One region of the Neisseria animaloris genome, then DNA from elsewhere that is predicted to be linked to it. Evidence: predicted binding sites of a transcription regulator. Region 1 holds the regulator's gene; the other holds the start of a gene.
What was found. Region 1 encodes sigma-54, which starts transcription at its own class of promoters, with help from an activator protein. Its sites were predicted from a motif close to CTGGCACGCTTCATGCTT; they were not measured.
Positions count from the first base shown of each region.

Region 2: the regulator sigma-54 is predicted to act here: its motif matches at 5,191-5,208, upstream of glnA (type I glutamate--ammonia ligase).

Region 1 covers NZ_LR134440.1:1,758,357-1,766,041, forward strand. The annotation lists gene argJ (bifunctional glutamate N-acetyltransferase/amino-acid acetyltransferase ArgJ) at 1-356, opposite strand, end outside; gene EL216_RS08295 (chloride channel protein) at 357-1,751, opposite strand; gene hpf (ribosome hibernation-promoting factor, HPF/YfiA family) at 1,995-2,315, opposite strand; gene rpoN (RNA polymerase factor sigma-54) at 2,375-3,727, opposite strand; gene lptB (LPS export ABC transporter ATP-binding protein) at 3,790-4,521, opposite strand; gene lptA (lipopolysaccharide transport periplasmic protein LptA) at 4,782-5,303, opposite strand; gene lptC (LPS export ABC transporter periplasmic protein LptC) at 5,284-5,865, opposite strand; gene EL216_RS08325 (KdsC family phosphatase) at 5,862-6,398, opposite strand; gene EL216_RS08330 (AAA family ATPase) at 6,705-7,616, shown strand; gene EL216_RS08335 (DUF58 domain-containing protein) at 7,600-7,685, shown strand, end outside.
Region 2 covers NZ_LR134440.1:1,273,770-1,281,454, reverse strand. The annotation lists gene EL216_RS05930 (M3 family metallopeptidase) at 1-1,023, opposite strand, end outside; gene EL216_RS05925 (ArsR/SmtB family transcription factor) at 1,386-1,682, shown strand; gene xth (exodeoxyribonuclease III) at 1,712-2,482, shown strand; gene EL216_RS05915 (MBL fold metallo-hydrolase) at 2,608-3,573, shown strand; gene glnA (type I glutamate--ammonia ligase) at 3,747-5,165, opposite strand; gene aroE (shikimate dehydrogenase) at 5,467-6,288, shown strand; gene mtgA (monofunctional biosynthetic peptidoglycan transglycosylase) at 6,290-6,976, shown strand; gene aroB (3-dehydroquinate synthase) at 7,058-7,685, opposite strand, start outside.

The DNA.
Region 1 (7,685 bases):
GTGGAAAACGGCAGTATTTGTGAAGTTTTGCAGCGGATTTGTTTCGCTACAGCTTCGCACACTGCTTGAGCGTCCTCCCGTCCTTTTATTCCGGTGCCGGCGTTAGCGTTGCCAGTGTTGATAATCATCGCACGTACGCCGTCTTCATCGAAAAGGTGCTGCTTGGCTACATGCACGGGTGCGGCGCAGAATTGGTTTTGTGTGAATACGGCACCGACGGTATTGTCGGGGTTGAAAACCATCAGTGTGATGTCGTTGTGGCCGGATTTTTTGATGCCCGCTTGTCCGACAAATACTTGCACACCGTCTATCGGTAATAATTCCGCCGCATCTTTTTCTCGTAAGTTGACTGCCATCTATTTCTCCTTATCAACAGCATCTGCCTGCTGTGTGGCTGCTTCTTCTTGAACCCGTTGCCGATAGCGTGTTCCTGCCGCATGGTAAAACGGTTTCGGTGAAAATTGGCGCGATACCTGAGAAGCGAAAATAGCACCAATCAGTAACCAAAACAACAAATTCTGCCCGCCCGTCATTTCCATTACCACCACGCTGGCGGTTAAGGGAGATTGTGTAGCAGCTGCCAAAAAGGCAGTCATACAGATTAGCACCAATACGTTCACACCTGTTTGAACATCAGCAATTTGCGCGATATGCTGTCCAATCATTGCCCCTATGGTAAGAGAGGGGGTGAAAATGCCGCCCGGAATGCCGGCCCAATACGACAACACGGTTGCTCCCCATTTGGCCGCAGCCACACCGAACGGCGCATCATGTGTTCCACGCAGTGCCGCAGACGCTTCGTGATAGCCCGTACCGAAAGTTTGCCCTTGATAAAGCGTACCGATTAAAGCCAGCAGCAGGCCGATGGTGCCAGCGAGTAAAACGGGATGATTGCGTATCCAGTTGCGGTATTTTTCGGGCGCAAATGCCGCTGTACCTTTATAGAGGCAGCGGGCAAACAAGCCGCCGGCCACGCCGCATACCAAACCGCTCAATAGCACCCATATCAGCATGTCGGGCAATTCGCTTCCGTTAAACCCCGAAAAATAAGGGTTGTTGCCCTGTATGGCCACTTGGATAAAACCTGCAGCCAACACACCGATGAAAATCTGGCGTTCCCAACGCAGCAGAATGCCGCGTCCCAATTCCTCAATCGCAAACACCACGCCGGCCAGCGGCGCATTGAATGCCGCGGCCAAACCACCTGCCGCGCCTGCTGCAATCAAATCGTTTTCCTGCATGCCTTTAAAGGCGAGATTGTGTTTTTTACACCATGCCCCCCACGCTGCCATTACTGCGGCTCCTACTTGCACCGACGGCCCTTCCCGTCCGATAGAGGCCCCCGCCAGCATGCCCAAAAAAGTTAAGGGGATTTTCAACATGGTTTGCCGTAATTGCAAAAGCCGTGTTTTCTGGGCACCGAAAGGCAGTGATAGGGAAGCTAACACTTGTGGGATGCCGCTGCCTGCCGTGTAAGGGGCAAACCTTCGGGTGAGCCATACAATCAGCGGCAACCCGAGCGGCAGCACCACCCATGCGAACCACGGGTATTGCTGCACCAGTCGGGCATTTTCTTCCAATGCCCAGTCTGCCATTTTTGCAAATGCCAGTGACACCAATGTCACCAGCGCCGCACCGGCCAGTAGAAAGCCGAATGCGGCCGTTTTTCGTGAAAGGCGTTGAGTCTGTTTGATTTTATGGGAAATTTTCCGTCCTATCAGACGGTCGAAAGAGGAAAGAGTACGTTTCATTTACCCGCTCGTTTATTATCGTAAATTGTTTTTGGAAAATTGTTTTTCAGACGGCCTGAAATAGAATAAGTGATATTATGAACAGATTTATCAAATGAATAAAGCCGCAACCGTGCAAAGGCCGTCTGAAAACCGGTTTTTCAGACGGCCTGTTGTTTTTAGCCGGGCTACGCTATTTCAAGAGCCGGACGGAGAAACAAAAAACACCCCGCAAAACGGGGTGTTGAATCTTGTTAAAACAAATTATTCGGTATCGGGTTCCGGTTTGGGAGTGGCGCGCACATCGTTGCTTTTTTCTTTATGTTTCAAGATGGCACGGTCAACTTTGTCCATGAGCACATCAATCGCAGCATACATATCGGATTCAACAGTTTCCACATGCAGGTCTTTACCGGCCAAGTGCACATCAGCTTCAGCCTTGTTGTTCAGCTTTTCTACCGAAAGGGTGATGGCTACAGAAATCAAATTGGCGGCATGACGGTTGATGCGCTCCAACTTGCTATTGACATGATTTTTGATGGCTTCGGTTACGTCGAAATTCAGGCCGGTGATTTTCAGGTTCATGGCTTTACTCCTTCGGTTAAGTTAAACCGCCTGATTTAGGCAGTCTGAAAAATGGTTAATCATAGTCTGCGTTGTGTGGCAGACGGAATGTTCAATGATTCTCGATATTTGGCTACGGTGCGGCGGGCGATATCGATGCCTTGCTGTTTCAAAAGTTTACTCAACATTTCATCAGAATGCGGTTTGAATTTGTCTTCCGACTCGACCAACTGAGTGATTACGGCTTTGACCGCATTTTGGCTCACCCCCTCGCCGTCTTCAGCACAAACGGCCTGTGTGAAGAAATAGCGTAACGCAAACACTCCGCGCGGGCAAGACAAATATTTATGGTTGACGGCACGGGATACGGTGCTTTCAGCTACCCCGAGTTCGGCAGCGGCATCTTTCAGCAGCATGGGTGTCAGGCCGATTTCGCCGAATACGAAAAAATCTTCCTGCTTTTCAACAATGTACTCTGCCAAACGGATTACTGTACTTTTACGCAGTTCCAAGCTGTCGATTTTCTGCCTCGCTTCGCTTAATTTTTCTTTCCACTCCGGGCTGACTTCTCCAGCTTCTTTCAACAGGTCGCAATATTCACGATTGAGCTGTACTTTCGGCCATGCGTTGTCGTTGCCGATGACCGTCCAGCCGGTTTTGGTTTCTTTCACCCATACATCGGGCTGTACATAGGCTGTCGGCTCGGCGGAAGCAAATCCATAGGCCGGGTAGGGATTGAGTTTCGATATCAGGTCTAAGGCCGTCTGAATGGTATCGATATCGGAATCAGGAAACATTTTGCGGGCTTTGGCCAGATTTTGCTGGCGGCTTCTGCTTAGGCTGTCCAGCGACTGTTGAACGATTTTGGCAGCCAGTTGGCGTTCAGGAGAGGCGGGCAAGCGTAAGAGTTGCAGCATCAGAGACTCGGTTAAATTTGAGGCCCCTACACCTGCGGGATCGAAGGTTTGCAGCAGATCGAGTGCTTCCTGCAAATCGTTTTCGTTGAGCATCCATTCCAGCGGGGTGTGGTCGATTACCTCACCCAAGCTGTCGGTGAAATAACCTTGGTCGTCGAGAAAATCAATGAGGATATGTATCCGTGCAGCTTCTTCTTCGCTTAGGGGATGTTCGCAAACTTGTTTGTGCAGAAAAGCATTGAAGTCGTCTTCGCCGGCGATGGTGGCCCATACGTCTTCGGCATCATCTCCGCCGATTTGGTTGCTCCTCGGCAGAGAGGCGGAAATTTGAGAAAATTCGGTATCGCCCGCATCATCGGCGGGCTCGGGGCGCTCCAGCAGAGGGTTGTCTTGCAACCAGTCGTCTACTTCGCGCTCAAGTTCCAGCCCGGACATTTGCAGTATACGCAACGACTGCTGAAGGTGTTGGTTCAGCTGCTGGGTTTGTTTGAGTTTTAGTCCAAAATTTTGGCTCATATTATTGTTTTATAGAGAGTAATACATAATGTGTCGGTTCGGTAAGGTGTGTCTGCCGCCTGTTAATAATTAAAGTTTTCGCCCAGATATACTGCCCGCACTTGTTCGTTGTTGACCAGTTCTTCAGGATGCCCCGAGGCGAGTACGGCCCCTTCACTGATGATGTAGGCACGGTCGCAGATGCGCAGGGTTTCGCGCACATTGTGGTCGGTAATCAGTACGCCGATGCCGCGCGATTTCAGAAACTCAATGATTTTTTGGATGTCGATAACGGCAATCGGATCGACTCCGGCAAACGGTTCGTCGAGCAGGATAAAGCGCGGCTGCATGGCAAGCACACGGGCGATTTCTACACGGCGGCGTTCGCCTCCCGAAAGCGACGGAGCGGGGTTGTTGCGCAGGCGTTCGATGTTCAGGTCGGCAAGTAGCCGTTCCAGCTCGCTGTCGATTTTACTTTTGTCTTTCAGGCTGATTTCCAGAATGGCGCGGATGTTTTGCTCGACCGTCATTTTGCGGAAAATCGATGCTTCCTGCGGCAGATAGCCTAATCCCAAGCGAGCGCGTTCGTGAATCGGCAGGTGGCGGATTTCTTTGTCGTCGAGCATTACGCTGCCCGCATCGGCGGAAATCAAGCCGACAATCATATAAAAACTGGTGGTTTTGCCTGCTCCGTTGGGCCCGAGCAGGCCAACTACTTCACCGCTTTCGATATCAAGCGAAAAGTTTTTGACGACTTGGCGCTTTTTGAAACTCTTTTGTAGGTTTTGTACGTTTAAGCGGCTGTGGTGATTCATGGTATAGCCTTTGAGTTATGGTTACTATTGTAATCTTTTTGCAGGCCGTCTGAAAAGGTTGTTTGCGGTTTCGAAGGCAGGCAGGTGTTTTCAGACGGCCTGAACGGTGTTTATATGGCAAATATGATACAACTCATTGTTTATATTATGATGTGTAAATATTTGACATAAAGCAAAGACCGTCTGAAAAAATCTTGGTGGCGGGCTGTTGTCCGATCCGTTCAACGGCCTGAAGAATGTTTTCAGACGGCCTCTCGAGGTTATTTGCTTTTACCGGTGCTGCCGGGTTGGATGACAACGGTTACACGTTTACCGGCCTTGCCTTTGCTACCCTTACTGCCATTAACGGTATAAACCTCGGTGCGGGTGTTGTAGACGATGCTGGCTCCTTCGGCCAAGTCGCCGCCGCGTTGTACTTTGGCATTGCCGGTCAGTTTCACGATGCCGGTGGCGGATGAAAATTCCACTTGGTTGGCCTGCCCGTTTACCGTGCCTTTGCCTCCGTCAAGTGTTTGGCCGAAGCGCACAGGGCTGCCGCTTGCAGACATAAACTGTTCGCCTTTGTCGTTACGCGATACGCGCACGCTTGCGGCACGTATGTTCAGAGAGCCTTGTTTGATGATGACGTTGCCGCTGAAGGTGGTTACTTGATTGGCTTGGTCAAGAGAACCTTGATCGGCTTCGATCTGAATGGGCTGCTTGCGGTCGCTCTCCAGCGCATAGGCGGGTGCGGCGGCAATCAAGGCGGCAAGGGCGGCGGTGTTAATGATGTTTCGGGTCATAAATAGTCGCTTTCACTCGTGAAGGCAGATTCAGGAATCCTTTTTTGTGGTCGTAAACCAAACCGTTCGCCGTGCCGTGCGAATCGCCGTATTGATAATGCACGGGAGCATCGGTGCGGGCGGTTTCGGTGTTGGTGTCGACGGTGAGGTTACCGGTTTTCAGAACACCGGCGGGGCGTTCGGCATCGGCGGCTTTGGTTAGGACAACATCTTGCTGGAATATTACTTGGCGGTTGTCTGTGTTGTAGCGGGCGGTTTCACTTTTCACGTTATAAAGCAGCCTGCCGCTGCCGTAAAGTGATAGCTGCGGTTTGTTGAATGTTACATCATTGCTTTTGGGCAACTGCCATGCCGACTCCGCACTCAGGTTTTCTTTCAGACGGCCGCTTTCATCGAAGCGTCTGCCGTCAATACCTTGCATGGCATATTGTGGCTCGTTTGGATTCAGCGCAGCTTCTTCAATATCAATTTGGCTGATACGCCCCAACCATGCGGACAAACCGCCGAGGCTTACCGCTAAGATAAGCGGGAACAGCCAGCCGTAACGCCATTTCTTGGTCATTTAACGTACTCTTGTAAAGCAGGTTCAAGCGTACCTTGCGCCTGCATGATTAAATCGCACAACTCACGCACCGCCCCTTTTCCGGCAGTTTTGCGGGTAACGTAGGCGGCGTGTTGCAAGGCGAACCAATGCGCTTCGGGCACCGCTACGGGCAGACCGCAACGCACCATCACGGGCAGGTCGACCACATCGTCGCCAATAAAAGCGCATTCGTGCTCTTCCACACCGGCTTTTTCACGTAAATCGGCATAAGCAGCACGCTTGTCGTGAATGCCTTTATAGTAGTGGTTGATGCCGATCTGTTTGACGCGGATACCGACGGAAGGCGCATCGCGGCCAGTGATAATGGCCGTCTGAACGCCGCTGGCTTGCAGCATTTTCAGGCCGTGGCCGTCGAGCGTATGAAAAGGTTTGATTTCTTCGCCATTGTCGCGGATATAAATGTGCCCGTCGGTGAGTACACCGTCTACATCCATAATCAGCAGCTTGATTTTGGCGGCACGGGATTGGATTTCGGGAGATATGTTCTGCATGGTTGGTTTTTTCAGACGGCCTGTAAAATAGATATTTTAACATTAAAGGATATTAAAGGCCGTCTGAAAATGTAAGGGTGGCAGGTTTATAGCCGTTTGTGTTTTTGTCGGATGTTTTTTTGTGCTTGGTTTATTTACCATTTCACAACAATTGTTTTATCTAAAGTGATTATTTGGCTGTGTTTCAAAGCAGTTCGGACAGCCTATGCTAAAATTCTACCCAAAGGGGCAAGGCCGTCTGAAAACTTTTTCAGACGGCCTGATTATGCCTGATAAACCACTGAAATCCTAATAGAAAATATAATCATGAATCCATCCGTACAAGACGCATTACACCAGCTTAACTCGCTGATTCTGGGTAAGGAAACCGTTTTAAAACAATTGATGGCCGCCGTGCTGGCCGGCGGGCATGTGCTGCTCGAAGATGTGCCCGGTGTCGGTAAAACCACATTGGCGCACGGCTTGGCTGCGGTGTTGGGGTTGGATTACCGCCGCGTGCAGTTTACCAACGATATGCTGCCTTCGGATTTGCTCGGCGTGAATGTGTTCCGCCCGAACGAGGGTCGCTTCGAGTTTCACCCCGGCCCCGTTTTCCACTCTCTCTTGCTGGCCGACGAAATCAACCGCGCATCCCCCAAGCTGCAATCCGCCTTGCTGGAAGCGATGGAGGAACATCAGGTATCGGTGGACGGTAAAACCTATGCTTTACCCGAGCCGTTTATCGTGGTGGCAACGCAAAACCCGACCGAGCAGTTGGGTACGTTTCCGCTGCCCGAATCCCAACTCGACCGCTTCATGATGCGCCTGAGCATGGGCTATCCTATTGCTGAATCCGAAAAACAGCTTTATTTTCAAGGTGATCGCCGTCAAGCGCTTCCCGCTTTACAGGCGGTGTGCGACGGGAAAACGCTGCAACAGTGGCAGCAGCAGGCGGCGCAGGTGAAATTTGCCCAAGCCGCTGCCGATTATGTATACCGTTTGGTACATGCCACACGCCAACCCGGTCGTTTTGTGCTGGGTTTAAGTCCGCGTGCAGGCTTGGCCGTAGTCAATGCCGCCAAAGCGTGGGCGTTCATGCAGGGGCGCGGGCATGTGCTGCCGGAAGACATCAAAGCCGTGTGGGTGCCGGTGGCGAACCACCGTTTGCAGCCGGTGCAGCAAGGCATGACCAGCACACAGATTCTGGCGGATTTACTCAATCATGTGGCCGTCGCGTAAACCGCCCCAGCCGGCAGCGATAGGACGTTCACTAGATTTGGCTGTACTGCATTGCCGTCCTACCCGTTT
Region 2 (7,685 bases), 480 kb from region 1:
CTGACGCAGTTTTTCGCTGGCATAGGTCAAATCCCAAGATTGCGGTTCGGTAATGCCCAAGGTTTCGCGGGCAAACGCCTGCACTTCGGCCAAGTCTTTCTCGGCAAAGGGTTTGGCGCGGCGTGCCAAGTCGTGCAGGAAGTCCAGCACCTGCTGCGGGGTGTCGGCCATTTTGGTGGCGAGCGACAATTCGGCGAAATTGGCAAAGCCCAGCAGTTTGGCTTCCTGCAAAGCGATTTCCAAGCGGCGGCCGATGTTGGCGGTGTTGTCGAACTTGCCTTCGTCGCTCAACTCGCTGGCGCGGGTAACGTAGGCTTGATAGATTTTTTCGCGCAGTTCGCGGTTGTCGGCATACTGCATCACGGCGATGTAGTGCGGCATTTGCAGGCCGATTTTGTAGCCTTCCTTACCTTCGGCTTGGGCTGCGGCGGCAAACATGGCCATTGCGTCTTCGGGCAGGCCGGAGAGTTCGCTGTCGTTATCGAAATAAAGCGCGAAGGCATCGGTGGCATCGAGCACGTTTTGCGAGAACTGCGCGCCGAGTTGTGCGCCTTCGGTTTGCAGCGCGGCAAACTCGGCCTGCTGTTCGGGCGGCAGTTCGGCACCGCTCAATACGAAGTCGCGCAGGTCGTGATCGAGTTTGGTTTGCTGGGCGGCATCGAGTTTGGCAAATTCGGGCGAATTTTTGATGGCTTTAAAACGCTCGTAGAGTTCGATGTCTTGGCCGATTTCGGTAAAAAATACGGTTACTTCGGGCATCAATTCGTTGTACACGGCACGCAGTTCGGGCGTGTCGACCACCGAATTCAGGTGCGCCACCACGCCCCAAATGCGGCCGACGCGTTCGGTAATGTCGGTAAGCTGCTCGACGGTGTTGTTCCAAGTGATGTCGCTTTGGGCTTTGACGGCGGCGATTTGGGCGCGTGCTTCGCTCATGGCGGTTTCCATCGCGGGGCGGATATCGGCGGTTTGGATGTCGTGATAACGCGGCTCGTCGGCAAGGTTCAGTAATACGTTGCTCATGTTTTTCCTTATTAGGTGTTTTCAGACGGCCTTTTCAAAGCGGGCGGCCGTCTGAATAAAAACGGGTAAGAAAAGAAATCAAACGGGGTTTATATAGTGCCGGATGCGGTAAATTCAAAGCCCGTTTGATGTTAAGACGGTTGACTTAGGGCAATATAACAAAAATCATACCGGCAGGGGCGGCCGGATTCATTGTTATTGTTAAACCGAGTTATTAAAACCGCAAATGCAAAAAAGCCCATCGGCATGGAAACTTTTGAAAAAGCATGCACTTCAGATGTGCTTGGCTGTATCAGTTTGCTTCGCTATCTTCCTTGAATGGTATAGAATAGCTCTATAACAAACCGCTACTAACTATAACTATGGAAATATCATCCGATACCGTCCGCACAGCCATGCAGCTCAAGCTGATTGCCCATCCTCAGCGGTTGGCTATTGTGAAGCTGCTGTTGGAAAGCGAGCATAGTGCAGGAGAAATTGCCCAAGCAACGGGCATTCACGTAACCACCGTATCCAACCATTTGAACAAAATGCGTAGCAACGGAGTAGTTGATTTCACCCGCTACCACCGTGTGATGCAATACCGGCTTACTTCACCACTGATTGCTGCCGTACTCCGTGCCGTACAGGAAAACAGTGGTCATAAGGAGGCCGTCTGAAAACTATTTGGAAACAGACAAAACATATCATGAAAATTGCCACTTGGAACGTAAATTCCCTCAATGTGCGCCTGCCGCAAGTGCAAGACTGGCTGCAACAGCACAACCCCGACATTCTGGTATTGCAGGAACTGAAACTCGATCAAGACAAATACCCCGCCGCCGTTTTCCAAATGGGCGGCTGGCATACCGTATGGAGCGGCCAAAAAACCTATAACGGTGTGGCCATCATCAGTAAAACCGAACCGCAAGACGTACACACCGGCCTGCCTGCGCTGCCCGACGACCCGCAGCGGCGCGTGATTGCCGCCACTATCGGTGGCGTGCGCGTGATTAATGTATATTGCGTGAACGGCGAAGCACCCGACAGCCCGAAATTTCAATATAAAGAACAATGGTTTGCCGCGTTAACCGAATTTGTGCGCGATGAGATGAGCCGCTACGAAAAGCTGGTGTTGCTGGGTGATTTCAATATCGCTCCAGCCGATTTGGATTGCTACGACTCCGAAAAATGGCGCGAAAAAATCCATTGCACCAGTATCGAACGTTCGTGGTTCCAAAACCTGCTCGATCTGGGTTTAACCGACAGCCTGCGCCACCGCTATCCGCAAGAAGTGATGTACACATGGTGGGATTACCGCGGCGCGATGTTCCAACGCAAACAGGGTTTGCGTATCGACCACCTGCTGATCACCCCCGCCTTGCGCGATGCCCTGCAAGACGTGCAGGTGGATTTGGAAACCCGTGCACAAGAACGCCCCAGCGACCATGCACCGGTGTGGGCGAAGTTTGCCGTTTGAGCCACATTAGCCCGAGTGCCCGATGGCATGAGGCCGTCTGAAAACTTTCAGACGGCCCCGACTTCGCCCTTATGCTTACACCATTGCTTAAATCCTTTTTCATAACAAGACTTAAGGTTAAAAAAATGTACTCACGATTCTTAAAACCCAAATTCTTTTTCAACCTCATGTTGGGGGTGGCCGCCGTTCCTGCCGCCGCACACGCCGCTCAGTGCACGAATGCCGGCTTGGACGTAGTGGTGCTCGGTTCGGGTGGTCCTGAGCTAAGCGACAAACGAGCGTCTACCGGCTATCTGGTGCGCGAAAACGGCAAAGCCCGTTTCATTATCGACTTCGGCGCAGGTTCGTCGCTCAACTTCGAGCGGGCGGGCGGCGACATTAAAGACTTGGAAGCTTTGCTGTTTACCCATTTCCACGTTGACCATTCCAACGATTTGCCCGCATTGGTCAAAGCCTCCTTTTTCTCAGGCCGCAACCGCGACTTACCGGTCTACGGACCCACCGGGAACCACACTATCCCGACCACGCCGTTATTCGTAGAGCGGCAGTTTGGCGAAAAAGGCGTTTATCCTTATTTGTCGGATTTCCTCACAGGAGAAGCGGCTTTCGCCCTGAAACCGATAGCCGTTAACGCCGATAAAAAACAGCCCAAACTGTTTGAAACCAAACTCGGCGGTTTTACCTTGAAAGCGATTCCCGTAGAACACGGCCTGCTGCCTTCTTTAGGCTGGCGTATCGAGAAAAACGGCTGCTCAGTAACCGTGTCGGGTGATACCAGCAACATCGGTAAAACTTTGGATGTGCTGGCGAAAAATACGGATATTTTCATCGCCCACAATGCCGTACCGGAAAGCAGTACCGACCGTGTTGCCGTCAAACTGCATATGATACCTTCCGAAATCGGCAGGATTGCCCAACAAACCGGCAGCCGCAGTGTGGTGCTTACACATTTCATGCGCCGTACCGAAAATGTGAAACCGGCAACATCCGCAGCTATCCGCAAAACCTATCAGGGTAAGCTGGCATTTGCGGAAGATTGTGATATTTACTCCCTGAAAAGCGGTACTAAGACGGGAAGTTGCAAGAAGTAATATAAAGACCGAGGCCGTCTGAAAAGTATATTGAGCTTATGTTCAGACGGCCTGAAGTTAGTTGTCATTGAAATGCTGTTATTTCTGGAATACTGAAAAGTTTTGGCGCCGTAAGCTTATATAAAAATCCCAAGCCCTGTTTCAAGGCTTGGGATTTTTGCTTGCCGAGATGTTTACAGTGAATAATACATTTCAAATTCCAGCGGATGCGGTGCCATGCGGATGCGTTTCACGTCTTCCGATTTAAACGCGATGTAGCTCTCGATCCAGTCTTTACTGAACACACCGCCGCGCAACAGAAATTCGTGGTCGGCTTTCAATGCCTCCAAAGCTTCTTCGAGCGAAGCGCACACGGTCGGCACCAATGCGTCTTCTTCAGGCGGCAGGTCGTAGAGGTTTTTATCGGCCGGGTCGCCCGGATGGATTTTGTTTTGAATGCCGTCCAAACCTGCCATCAGCAAGGCGGCGAAGCACAAATAGGGGTTGGCGGTCGGGTCGGGGAAGCGCGCTTCGATGCGGCGGGCTTTGCTGCTGTTTACCGACGGAATGCGGATGGAAGCAGAACGGTTTTTGGCAGAATAAGCCAGCTTGGTCGGCGCTTCGAAGTGCGGCACCAAACGCTTGTAGGAATTGGTGGAGGGGTTGGTAATCGCATTCAGGGCTTTGGCATGTTTGATGATGCCGCCGATGTAATACAGGGCGGTGTCGGACAAACCGGCATAACCGTCGCCTGCAAACAGGTTTTGGCCGTCTTTCCAAATGGATTGGTGAACGTGCATGCCGCTGCCGTTGTCGCCCATCAGCGGTTTGGGCATAAAGGTGGCGGTTTTGCCGAAGTTGTGGGCGACGTTGAGAATGACGTATTTCATGTTTTGCGTCCAGTCGGCGCGTTTCAGCAGGGTACTGAATTTGGTGCCGATTTCCATTTGCGTGCCGGTGCCGACTTCGGAGTGGTGCACTTCAACGGGGATGCCGATTTCTTCGAGCACGTTTACCATGGCCGAACGCAGGTCTTGGCCGGCATCTACGGGGGCAACGGGGGCGTAGCCGCCTTTCACGAAGGGGCGGTGGCCGGTGTTTTGGCCGTCGAAGTGTTTGCCGCTGCTCCATGCGCCGCTTTCGGAAGTGATTTCGAAACGCGCTTTGTGCATGTGGGTTTCAAATTCAATGCCGTCGAACACGAAAAATTCAGGCTCGGGGCCGAAGAACGCGGTATCGCCGATGCCTGAAGATTTCAGGTAGGCTTCGGCGCGGCGGGCGATGGAGCGCGGGTCGCGGTCGTAGCCTTGACCGTTGGCAGGGTCGATTACGTCGCAGGTCAAAACGAGGGTGGCATCGTCGTAGAAAGGGTCGATGTAGGCGGTGGATGCGTCGGGGCGCAGCTGCATGTCGGAAGCCTGTATACCTTTCCAGCCGCCGATAGACGAGCCGTCGAAAGCTTGGCCGTTTTCAAACCATTCTTCGGGGTCGTCCAAAACAACGCGCGAGGGAATCGTGAAGTGGTGCTGTTTGCCTTTGGTATCGGTAAAGCGCAAATCAACGAAACGTATTTCGTTTTCTTCAATCAGTTTGACAACATCTTTAACAGACATATAAAGCTCCTGCTGGGGAATAGGGAAGATGAAAACGTGCCGGATTTGGAGTGCGCGGAGCGCAAATCGGGTATGGGCGTATTGTGCCATAAGCAAGCCTGAAAAAGGCGGCGGCGTAAAAATAAATCTGCCTTGCCGCGGTTTCGGCGAGGTGTTTTTCAGACGGCCTAGGACGGTTAAATATAAGTTTAGCGGGTATAGATTGTCAACAATTTGTAAGGTTTTGCAGCACAAGCGATACGGATGCGGCAGGGTGTGGGTTTCACTATATAATACGGCGGTTATTCCACAGCAGGTTTTTATGATGAACAGCACCAAACCCCGTTATGCCGTGTTCGGCAACCCGATTGCACACAGCAAGTCGCCGCAAATCCATCAGCAGTTTGCCGCTCAGGAAGGCGTGCAGATTGAATACGAACGCATTTTGGCCGAACCGGGTGCGTTTGCCGAGGCGGCGGCACGTTTTTTTGCCGAAGGCGGGCAGGGGGCGAATGTAACCGTGCCGTTTAAAACCGATGCTTACGATTGGGTGGACGAGCATTCCGAACGGGCGCAGGCGGCGGAGGCGGTGAATACGGTTATTCCGTTGGGCGGCGGGCGTTTTCGCGGCGACAACACCGACGGTGCAGGCTTGGTCAACGATATTCTTCAGGCGCAGGGCGTGGAGATTGCGGGCAAGCGGATTCTGATTTTGGGTGCGGGCGGAGCCGTGCGTGGCGTGATTCCCGTGCTGTTGGCGCAGCAGCCCGCCGCCGTTACCGTTGCCAACCGCACACCGGCCAAAGCGGAAGAGCTGGCGGCGCGTTTCGGTATTCAGACGGCCCCGTTGGATGCTTTGCCGCATCATCATTTCGATATCGTTATCAACGGCACGTCGGGCGGTTTGAGTGGCAGCATTCCCGATGTAGAGGCAGGCGTGTTCGGCGCGTGCGAATTGGCCTACGATATGGTGTACGGCGAAGGTGCGCAGGCGTTTCTGGATTTCGCCCGCCGTTCGGGTGCGCAGAAAACGGCCGACGGCTTGGGCATGTTGGTGGGGCAGGCCGCGTGTGCTTATGCCTTGTGGCGGGGTTTCGAGCCGGACATCAAGCCCGTTATCCGATATATGAAAGAGGCCGTCTGAAATGATTAAATGGCTGATTGCACTGCCTTTTGCCGCCTTTATTCTGTTTAACGCCTATGTGTACGGCAACATCATTACCTACCGCGCCGTGGCACCGCACAAAACCGCGTTTATGAGCATGCGCATGAGCGATTTCCGCGATAAGGGCAAAGACGTGGAACTGGATTACCGTTGGGTGCCTTACGACCAAATTTCCATCAATCTCAAAAAAGCCCTGATTGCCTCGGAAGATGCCAAATTTGCCGCCCACGGCGGTTTTGATTGGAGCGGCATCCGCAACGCCATCAAACGCAACCAGCGCAGCGGCAGAATCCGCGGCGGCGGTTCGACCATCAGCCAGCAGTTGGCTAAGAACCTGTTTTTAAACGAAAACCGCAGCTACTGGCGCAAGGCGGAAGAAGCGGCGATTACGGCGATGATGGAAGCGACCACCGACAAAGACCGCATTTTCGAGCTGTATTTGAACTCCATCGAATGGGGTTACGGCATTTTCGGGGCGGAAGCCGCGTCGCAGCACTTTTATAAAAAACCGGCAGCCAAGCTGACCAAGCAGCAGGCCGCGCAACTGGCCGCGCGTGTGCCGCGCCCGCTGTATTACGCCGAAAACCCGCGCGACAGAGGACTGCGTGCGAAGACGAACATTATTTTGCGGCGCATGGGTTCGGCGGAGTTGCCGGATACGGATTAGCAGAACCATTGATGAGCATAAAACCGGCAAGAGGCCGTCTGAAAAGGGTTTCAGACGGCCTCTTACTTTCATTATCAGGCTTTATACGTAAGGTTGCAGTGTTTTTCTTAAAATTTCCATATCGGTAATTTCAGTAATGTTTGCTTCGCCCAAACGGTTTAAACCGACAAAACGCATAACGCCGCTGCTGACTTTTTTGTCGTGCTGCATATGGGCAATCCATTTTTCAAAGTCGAAGCGGGGCGGAGCAACCGGCAATTCCGCTTTTTCGAGTAATGTGGCAATGCGCTCGGTATCTTTACTTTTCAGACGACCTAATTGTTCCGAAAGACGGCAGGCCAATACCATGCCTGCGGCAACTGCCTCGCCGTGCAGCCATACGCCATAGCCCATTTCTGCTTCAATGGCATGGCCGAAAGTGTGCCCCAGATTCAGCCAGGCGCGTATGCCTTGCTCGGTTTCGTCTTGGGCAACGATGTCGGCTTTCATGCGGCAGCAATGATAAACGGCTTCGGTTAAGACAGCCTGATCCTGCCGCATCAGGGCGGTTATGTTTTGTTCCAGCCATTCAAGAAAATCAAGATCGCCGAGTGCTCCGTATTTGACAACTTCGGCCATGCCGGCTGAAAGCTCACGGCGGGGAAGGGTACCAAGGGTGCTTAAGTCTGCAAGTACAGCCTGAGGTTGGTAAAACGCACCAATCATGTTT